DNA from 2 places in the Thermoanaerobacterium calidifontis genome. Region 2 is predicted to be linked to the other one. Evidence: a T-box and tRNA genes for the amino acid it is inferred to sense, from the RefSeq annotation. Region 2 holds a T-box; the other holds one or more tRNA genes.

Region 1 (4,432 bases), 660 kb from region 2:
TGTTATGGATGTATAGTGATATTTATCTTTGAATTTAGGATATTTGGCTCTTTTGTCAAAGAAGTTTTTATATGCTCTATCTAATCTTCTCAACACATCCTGTAATATTTGCGACTGTACTAATTTGTATTCTGTATGTTCTTTTTTATATTTTGGAAGCATGTTCTGCTGTTCTTTATATGTAAGTCCTTTGCCATATTGTTTGTAATGTTTTATTCTTTGATCCAGTGAATAGTTGTATAATTTGCGGCACAAATACAATGTATAAAAAAGCTTTTCTTCTTGTTCTTTTGTTGGCTCTATGAGAAAATGCTGACATATCATCATCTTTTCTCACCTTGGCTTTCTATATACTGTTTTATAACTTCTATAGGTGCACTACCAGTTGTAAGAAGGCAATAACTTCTTGACCAAAAATATTCTTTCCAAAGTTTTTGTTTTATCTGCGGATATTCTTTTTTTATGAGTCTAGACGATGCACTTTTATAAGCGTTAATGAATTTAGATATTTCAGAGTTTGGCTCTGCTTTGAAAAGTATGTGTACATGGTCTTTATCGTGATTCCATTCTTGCAGTGATATATTATAATTAGGTGATATATTCTCAAATATCTCCTTTAATCTATTTGATATGTTATCGTCTATTACTTTTCTTCTGTATTTTACAACCATTATAAGATGATAATACAATAAGAATACTGAATGATTATTATTATCTAATATCAGCATTATATCACCACTTCACTCTTTTACTCCTGATAATATTATAACATATAATTCCATGGTAGACAATAGAAATTCATCTCCCACCTAAAGAGAATGGGAGACTTCTTTCAAGTTTTTATTAAAATAATCGAATCATTATGTTTACCAGAAGATCTATCAGAAGAAATTTTGAAGTAGAATGAAATACATCTTTCATGCTTTTAGAGTTCAGTCTAACAGTATGCTTAAAAAATATTTTTTATCTTCTCTGATATTTGTTTGATAACAGCAATTGATAGAAGCAAATTATTGCCTCTATAAAAATAAAAGCACTCCTGCAAAATAAGCAGAGGTGCGCTATAAATTCAGATTTTTTTCTTGAGCAAATCGAAAATAAAAAATCCACACTGCTTTTATAATCCTATAAATTCCTTGCTAATTCTTCTAAAAGTTGAGAAGTAGCGCTTAATTCTTCTATGGATGAACTAATTTCTTCAAAAGCAGTAGCTTGTGTCTCAAAAAATGAACTTGATGCATTTATTTTGTCAGAAATACTTTTAATAGATTCCTGTATTTTTTCCAATATTGAGTCTATTCTACTTATTGATTCACTGCTGCTATTAGATAGCTTTCGTATCTCTTCAGCAACTACAGTAAAGCCCTTACCTTTTTCACCAGCTCTTGCGGCCTCAATGGCTGCGTTCAATCCCAATAAATTAGTTTGTTTAGAAATATTCTGAACAAATTTTAAAATATCATCAGTGCCCTTTGTATTTTCAATAGCTTTATTTACTTCTTCCAATATCTTAGTATTAGAATTAACCACAATTTCGACTCCAGAGGAAACCTCTTGAATGGCCGAAGATATTTGCTCAAGCGATGATGCAAGATTTTCGGATAGTGATAATACTTTGTGTCTTTTTTCTAAACTTTTCCCCATAAGTAAAACCCCAATTACAGTATCATCGTAGTCTTTTATAGGGATAGCATATGACTTAAACGGCACTCCATACACTTCTTTCGGTACATCTTTTATAATGTAGTTTCCAGTTCTAATGGCTTCAAAAGCTGCACCACCTTCTGGAATTGCATCACCTACTTTTGCATTAATAGGAAGCTCATCACAATTTTTTATCTCCAAATATTTTTCTCTATCTACAATGGCAAAAGATACACTGTCCTCAAAAAGTAATGGTAAAAAAGTTGTTAACTTATTAAAAAACTCAAGCATTTCATCTTTAGATACAGTTATCAATTTTAGTCCTCCTTAATTCGTTAATTTTTTAACTTCTCATAAAGCGCTATAATAAATTATATAGAATTAACGACTTTTGTCAAATTTAGCTAATATTTTTCGATCCTTCATAGGTAAGCTAAAAACATTTATTCACATCTTTTGTAAAATTGTAAAATTACTTTCTTCTTATGTAAATTAGGCCAATATCAATCAATCATTCTTGATAATTTTAAACATCCCACCTTCCTATAAACCTTAAAAGTAATTTCTAAAATGTCTCGATATCCTGTGCTTTTTGCCTTATCCAATGTAGACGACAAATTTAACTTTATATAAATATATTCTGCATAATTCTTCTAATTCCTTCTTTGTAAATTAAATAAAAAAACAATTGATTACTATTAGTCACTTTCATCATCAAATATGTCAAAATTTTATTGTAATCTACACCGAATAATATGGCATAAAGGTATTGACTAATAGTCTTTTATGTAATATAATTAATGATGTCGCTGGTTGATGTGATTGCCGGAGTGGCGGAACTGGCAGACGCACAGGACTTAAAATCCTGCGGGCCTTTAAAGCCCGTACCGGTTCGATTCCGGTCTCCGGCACCAATTGAATAGTACATCGCGGGGTGGAGCAGTTGGCAGCTCGTCGGGCTCATAACCCGGAGGTCGCAGGTTCAAGTCCTGCCCCCGCAACCAAACATGGCGGCGTAGCTCAGTTGGCTAGAGCATGCGGTTCATACCCGCAGTGTCGGTGGTTCGACTCCACTCGCCGCTACTTCCAAAGAACGGAAATCATCACCTATCCCGAAATAGAATTCACATTTTATTTCAGTTGGATAAACGGTGATTTTTTTATATATTTTTTCAGCACTTCCTTTATTTTTTTGGATCGCTTAAAGAATTAATTACCTCTCTATCTGCATTGAATATTTTCATGACTATTTCAGGAGTAATAAAACTTGTTTCTTTCTTCCTTTCTATTTTTTTACAGATACCATGAATCTTCGAAAACCAATTTATCCTAATTCTTCAATTTTTTTATCTACTTTTTTGGTAACTCTGTAATTTCTGCTATTCTATCTATGTCCATACCTTCTTTTAATAACTTTTTTGCTATTTTTATGTTTTTTCTTTTTCGCCTTTTTTAATTCCTTTTTCTGTGCCTTTTTCTATTATCATTTTGTACATTTCAGATTATTCAATCCTAAACATCCTTATCATCTCCAGAAAAACTTTCTCAATAACTTCTCTTTTATAAATTATGCCCGATAATATTTCTGCCTTAAACGCTATGTCTTTCTTTTTGTTTATGTCTAATGGAATATCTTTTATAGCCTCACACATCTTTCCAGATATTTTTCTCCTTCTTCTTTCCTTTTATTTTGATCCATCATTGAAAGAAGCGAATACAAGTCATAATAGTCTGTTTCTACAACATCAGTATATTTTATGTCGCCGACATTTATTATTTTGTATTTATAGTCTAATGTGTTTTGTTCTTCAAAGTCGTAGTTTAAGCTATTTTCCATGTTTGCATTATCTTTGCCTATATAAATTACTATCTAATATGGTAAGAGATTATGCTTTTCCATTATCTCCAAGGAATATCTAAGCATCCTGTAAGGCATCTTTTCGTCATTTTCTGATTGAAATTCTATATGAACAGCCACTTTTCCTTTGTCTGTTGTACATTTGAATATCATGCCACTGTCTCTGCGTTCTACTCTTGCAAATTCTATATTTAGTTCATCGATTTTCGTATATTGCAGTCCTAAAAAATAACTCATTATGTCATCAGACATATCAGAAAAATATTTTTCATCGTTATATCGTATTTTCGGCTCATACATCTTCCTTCCATTTCTCTGCTTTCTTAATATATAAAGACCATAAAAATATACAAAAAAATAAAAGCACTTCTACAAAATAAGCAGAGGTGCACTATAAATTCGGATTTTTTGTTTTGAGCAAAGCGAAAACGAAAAATCCGTACTGCTTTATTTGATTTTATTTGACTTATTATATCTCCCGGCAGCAATAATCCCTAATATTTCCAAACCAATACATACACCTATAAAAAGTCCTCTTGAAAAATCTCTAACTTTGTATCTTATGATAATTTCTATAAAAGAAATAAGTAAAGCACCTGCAAAAATAAGTTGATAGCCTAATCTACTATTTTTTAACCGCTTTCTTAAAAGCATTTATAAATCCCACCTTCATTATACAAGAACGAAACTTTAAAATGTTGTTTACTTTATTCTCATCGTGTTATAATATAAGTGAGAGTAATCGGCACCACAAAGTGCGGTCGCCCAGCGTAAGTTATAAAGTTATAACCACTCTGGTTGCAGCAGGGTGGTTATTATTTTTTTGTTAAAACTAAGAATTGCTATGACGAACATTCCAAACATTATCATTAGAGATAATGTTTCATATGTATTCATCATAAGCAACCACTTCCCTTCGTGGGAAAGTTG
Region 2 (4,432 bases):
ATGGCAGTATTAAACTGAAACTTTTCAGCATCTTCTGTGACGCTCTTTATGGTATAATTTCTCACATAATTAAGCTCTTTCTCATCTTTTGAAATCTCATCTTTGCCTTCTTTGCCTCTGTCTTCTATAAATTTATCTACAAGCCTTTCAATTCTCTGTATGAAGCGGGACATAGCTTTTATACCGTCATCATTCCACGGGCCACCTTCAGTAAAGGCAAAGCCAAACATCAAGTACATCCTAAATACGTCTGAACCGTATTCATTGATGTACTCATCAGGTGATATTGTATTGCCTCTTGATTTGCTCATCTTGTTTCCATCAGGCCCTAAAATTATGCCTTGATGTATGAGAGATTTAAAAGGTTCATCGAAGTCCAGATATCCTAAATCTCTCAATGCCTTAGTGACAAATCTGGCATATAAAAGGTGCATGCATGCGTGCTCGGCACCGCCTATATATTTGTCAACTGGTAGCATCTTATCAATAAGCTCTTTGTTGAAAGGCTCTTTGTCGTTTTTGTTGTCAGGATACCTTAAGAAGTACCACGATGAATCAACAAATGTATCAAGTGTATCAGGATCTCTTAATGCTTTGCCACCGCATTTAGGGCATGTAGTATTCATAAACTCCTCAGATTTTTTAAGGGGCGACTCCCCATCCGGTGAAAACTCCACATTGTATGGCAAAAGAACCGGAAGATCTTTTTCAGGCACGGGCACCAGTCCGCATTTCTCACAGTGTATTATTGGTATAGGTGCACCCCAATACCTTTGCCTTGATACAAGCCAATCCCTAAGCCTGTAATTTACCTTAAGTGCTCCTTTGCCTTCTTTCTCAAGCATCTTCACTATTTCTATCCTTGCATCTTCTGATTTACTTCCTGTAAAATCACCGCTGTCTACAAGAATACCGTATTCAACAAATGGCAGTGAGTCGTCTACGCCATCATTTCCCTTGATGACTCTCTTTATTGGCAAGTCGTACTTCTTAGCAAATGCATAATCTCTCTCGTCATGGGCAGGTACTGCCATGACACAGCCTGTCCCATATGTAGCAAGAACGTAATCGGATATCCATATAGGCACTTTCTCACCTGTAATAGGGTGAATAGCGTACGCTCCTGTAAATACGCCTGTCTTCTCTTTTTCCGTTGAAAGCCTCTCTATCTCGCTTTGTTTTCTGGCGTATTCTTTATATTCTTCTACATTTCTTCTATGCTCATCTGTCGTTATGAGATCTACTATCTCATTTTCTGGAGCTAAAACCACGTATGTAACACCGTATAGCGTGTCAGCCCTTGTCGTAAAAACTTTAAACGATATGTCTTTGCCATCGACTTTAAACTCTATCTCAGCACCATCAGATTTTCCTATCCAGTTTCTCTGCATCATCTTCGTCTTCTCAGGCCAATCCAGCTCATCAAGCTTATCTAAAAGTTCTTCTGCATAATCAGTTATTTTCAAAAACCATTGTGTCAAATCTTTTTTAGTGACTTCAGAGCCACATCTTTCACAAGTGCCTTCTACAACTTGCTCATTTGCGAGGACTGTCTTGCAGCTTGGACACCAATTGACAGGAGCCTTTTTCCTATAAGCCAAACCTTTCTTGTACAGTTGTAAGAATACCCATTGTGTCCACTTGTAGTAATCAGGCAAACAGGTTATAACCTCATAATCCCAATCAAATGTGGCACCCATCTCTCTTAACTGTCTTTCCATAGTCTTTATGTTTTGAAGGGTAGAATCCTGTGGATGTATGCCTGTCTTTATGGCATAGTTTTCTGCTGGCAATCCAAACGCATCAAAACCCATTGGATGAAAAACTTCATAGCCCTGCATCCTTTTCATCCTTGCCCATGAATCAGCAGGCCCGTAGTTATACCAATGCCCTGCGTGAAGCTTAGCACCTGACGGATACGAAAACATCTCAAGACAGTACAGCTTTTTATCAATGTTTTCCGGGTTAAACTTGTATAGTTTTGTATCCTCCCACTTCTTTTGCCATTTTTTATCAATATCCCTTGAATAAGCCATCTTCTCACTCCTATTAATATTTTTTTGCATAAAAAAGGCTTTACATCACAAAGAGACGAAAGCTACGCTTCCGTGGTACCACTCTTTTTGACGCAAGCCCACTTGTTTCATATAACGGTACAACCGTGCATACTTTTAATATGCATGCTCAATGGCGAGTTCAGCTAACACAATGCCTTTTCCCACCGTCATAAGGCTCTCTGAAAAAGTCTTAGCCTACTACTCCACATCATTGCATTATCAATATATATTTATCAATATTTTATTACAAATGCTCTTAAAATGCAATATGATAAATCACCATTGGCGACCTGGATCGTCTGCCATAGAATTAACTGTTGCCGCAGGATACAGCACATTTACATGGTCAACAAGATTTGTCGTATCTGATATGACAAATTCAAGCTTGTAGTCAGAATTCATCGTATATCCTAAAACAGTTTGGCTTGTAGTGCCGCTTATAGTGGCTTTATACAAGGCTTTTCCCAATACATTTTCAATATCGCTTCTTGAAATGGCTTGTAATCTAGGATCAAATGACCTTGTCTCAAAAACCTGCATTCCTTTATTAAATCCAAATACAAGATCCTTCTTTGTAAAAGTCGTATAAGTTCCCTTTGCAGATGAAATATACTCTTGCTTGTCAGGGTTTCCATACACCTTTTCTATGTCATCTATAGTAGTTTTACCTGTGACAAAATCGCAGTTTATTACTTTACCTTCTTTAGCAAGGCTTACTATCTGATTTAACAAACCAACGTTGCGATTGTCTACAACAGGATTCTGATCTCGTTTATCACTATTGCCATTATTATTATCATTGCTGCTCTTATTTTCATCTTTTGCATTATTATCAGAAGTTGAATTATCATTTGTTGCAGTTTTTTGGCTTTGCGATTGTTGGTTTCTTCTTTGTGCTGTATTAGAATTATTGTAAAGCAGGTATCCGGCAAAAATCGATACAGCAACAACAAGTGTTATCAATAAGATGTATTTTTTCATAATCAATCCTCCAATTTTTTATTTATTCCCCCACACAAATGATAACCTTATGCAATGCCTTTCGTCAATGGCTTTAAGGGAGATTTAATACATAATTAATGTTTTTAATACTTTTTTGATAATTGCTTAACAACATTACACTATAGTGTTAAAATATAGTTAAATAGATTGATGTTGGAGGTGATATTATGGTAAATGGCACATCACCCAAAAAATTTGACGCAAAATTTATAACAAGAACAGCTATTTTACTGGCATTGACTATAATCGTACAATTTATCAAGATGCCACAGCTTGTAACAGGCTCAATCGTAAATGCGATGCTTATTGTATCGGCTTACTTTGTAAGTGTCTGGTCTGGCATCACAATAGGGCTTTTGACGCCAATCATCGCTTTTTTAGTAGGACTTATGGGATTTCCAATGCTTATACCATTTATAATGATTGGCAATGCACTGTACGTAGTGCTTTTCTCGGCTATTAAAAACAACATCATAGGCATGATAACAGGGGCAGTTGTAAAGTTTTTATGGCTGGCAGCTTCCGTAAAGTACATTCTCGTAATGTTTGGCGTAAAAGTACCGCAAAAAATTGCAGCAGCCTTTACATTCCCGCAGTTAGCTACTGCTATAATCGGTGGAATACTATCCATCTTTTTAATATTCATCTTGACAGGTTATTTCAATAAATCAAAGGAGTAGGTACATACCTACTCCTACTCAATTGCTTCAACATTTTTTAAATTGGTCATCTTATTTGAAACCCTTAAAACATATTCTATCAAAAAGCTTTCTTCATACCTTAAAAGCTTTGAATCAACGTTTTCTATAGTATCTGTAAACCAATGATAATTTTTTATAGATCCGTCTTCATCCATGGATAAAAACGCTATAGCGTCGAATCCACTTGCTAAGACAGGCAGTGCATCTGTGGGCAAAAGCAAGTTTTTCCTTCTCTGAACCGTATTTTTTGGATACTCTTTTGCCATAAGATCTACAACATCTAAAAGCATTTTGCCTGCTTTCCTGTATATTAACATACCTTCTCCTTCAAGGTATGTCAACTTTCCTGCCCCAAGATTATCCAGTATTACAAACTGTGTATCACCACTTAACAACTTTCTATATTTTTTTAAGAAATATTTCATTCCCCTTTCGCCAGTCTCCTCGCTGCCTGTAAAGAGGAAAATTAGTTGCACGTCGTCCGGAAATTTATCCATGTTATTTGCATAGTGATCTGCAATTGCTAATGCCAAAGATACACCAGAACCATTGTCATTAGCGCCGTTTGTGTACTTTCCACCTAACTGGCATATAAGCAAAAACACGACCATTGCAAATGTTATAAGTATGCCTAACCCCAATAAAACGTTTGATACAAAAGAAATGTTCATC

The links. The T-box of region 2 lies ahead of leuS (leucine--tRNA ligase). A T-box ahead of a tRNA ligase gene usually reads a tRNA of that ligase, here a tRNA-Leu.
Region 1: it has a tRNA-Leu gene. The T-box ahead of leuS (leucine--tRNA ligase) is inferred to sense a tRNA for this amino acid. The anticodon was not compared.

The regions. Positions count from the first base shown of each region.
Region 1 is NZ_AP042436.1:282,843-287,274, reverse strand. Features, by position in the region: gene ACZ42G_RS01495 (RNA-guided endonuclease InsQ/TnpB family protein) at 1-327, opposite strand, end outside; gene tnpA (IS200/IS605 family transposase) at 324-725, opposite strand; gene ACZ42G_RS01485 (methyl-accepting chemotaxis protein) at 1,126-1,644, opposite strand; tRNA gene ACZ42G_RS01480 (tRNA-Leu) at 2,469-2,558, shown strand; tRNA gene ACZ42G_RS01475 (tRNA-Met) at 2,573-2,648, shown strand; tRNA gene ACZ42G_RS01470 (tRNA-Met) at 2,654-2,727, shown strand; partial or broken gene ACZ42G_RS01465 (recombinase family protein) at 2,687-2,939, opposite strand; partial or broken gene ACZ42G_RS01460 (Rpn family recombination-promoting nuclease/putative transposase) at 2,995-3,798, opposite strand; gene ACZ42G_RS01455 (hypothetical protein) at 3,950-4,156, opposite strand; gene ACZ42G_RS01450 (hypothetical protein) at 4,286-4,366, opposite strand.
Region 2 is NZ_AP042436.1:2,311,218-2,315,649, forward strand. Features, by position in the region: gene leuS (leucine--tRNA ligase) at 1-2,036, opposite strand, end outside; T-box leader at 2,085-2,278, opposite strand; gene ACZ42G_RS12080 (YjgB family protein) at 2,334-3,038, opposite strand; gene ACZ42G_RS12085 (ECF transporter S component) at 3,227-3,739, shown strand; gene ACZ42G_RS12090 (M28 family peptidase) at 3,754-4,432, opposite strand, start outside.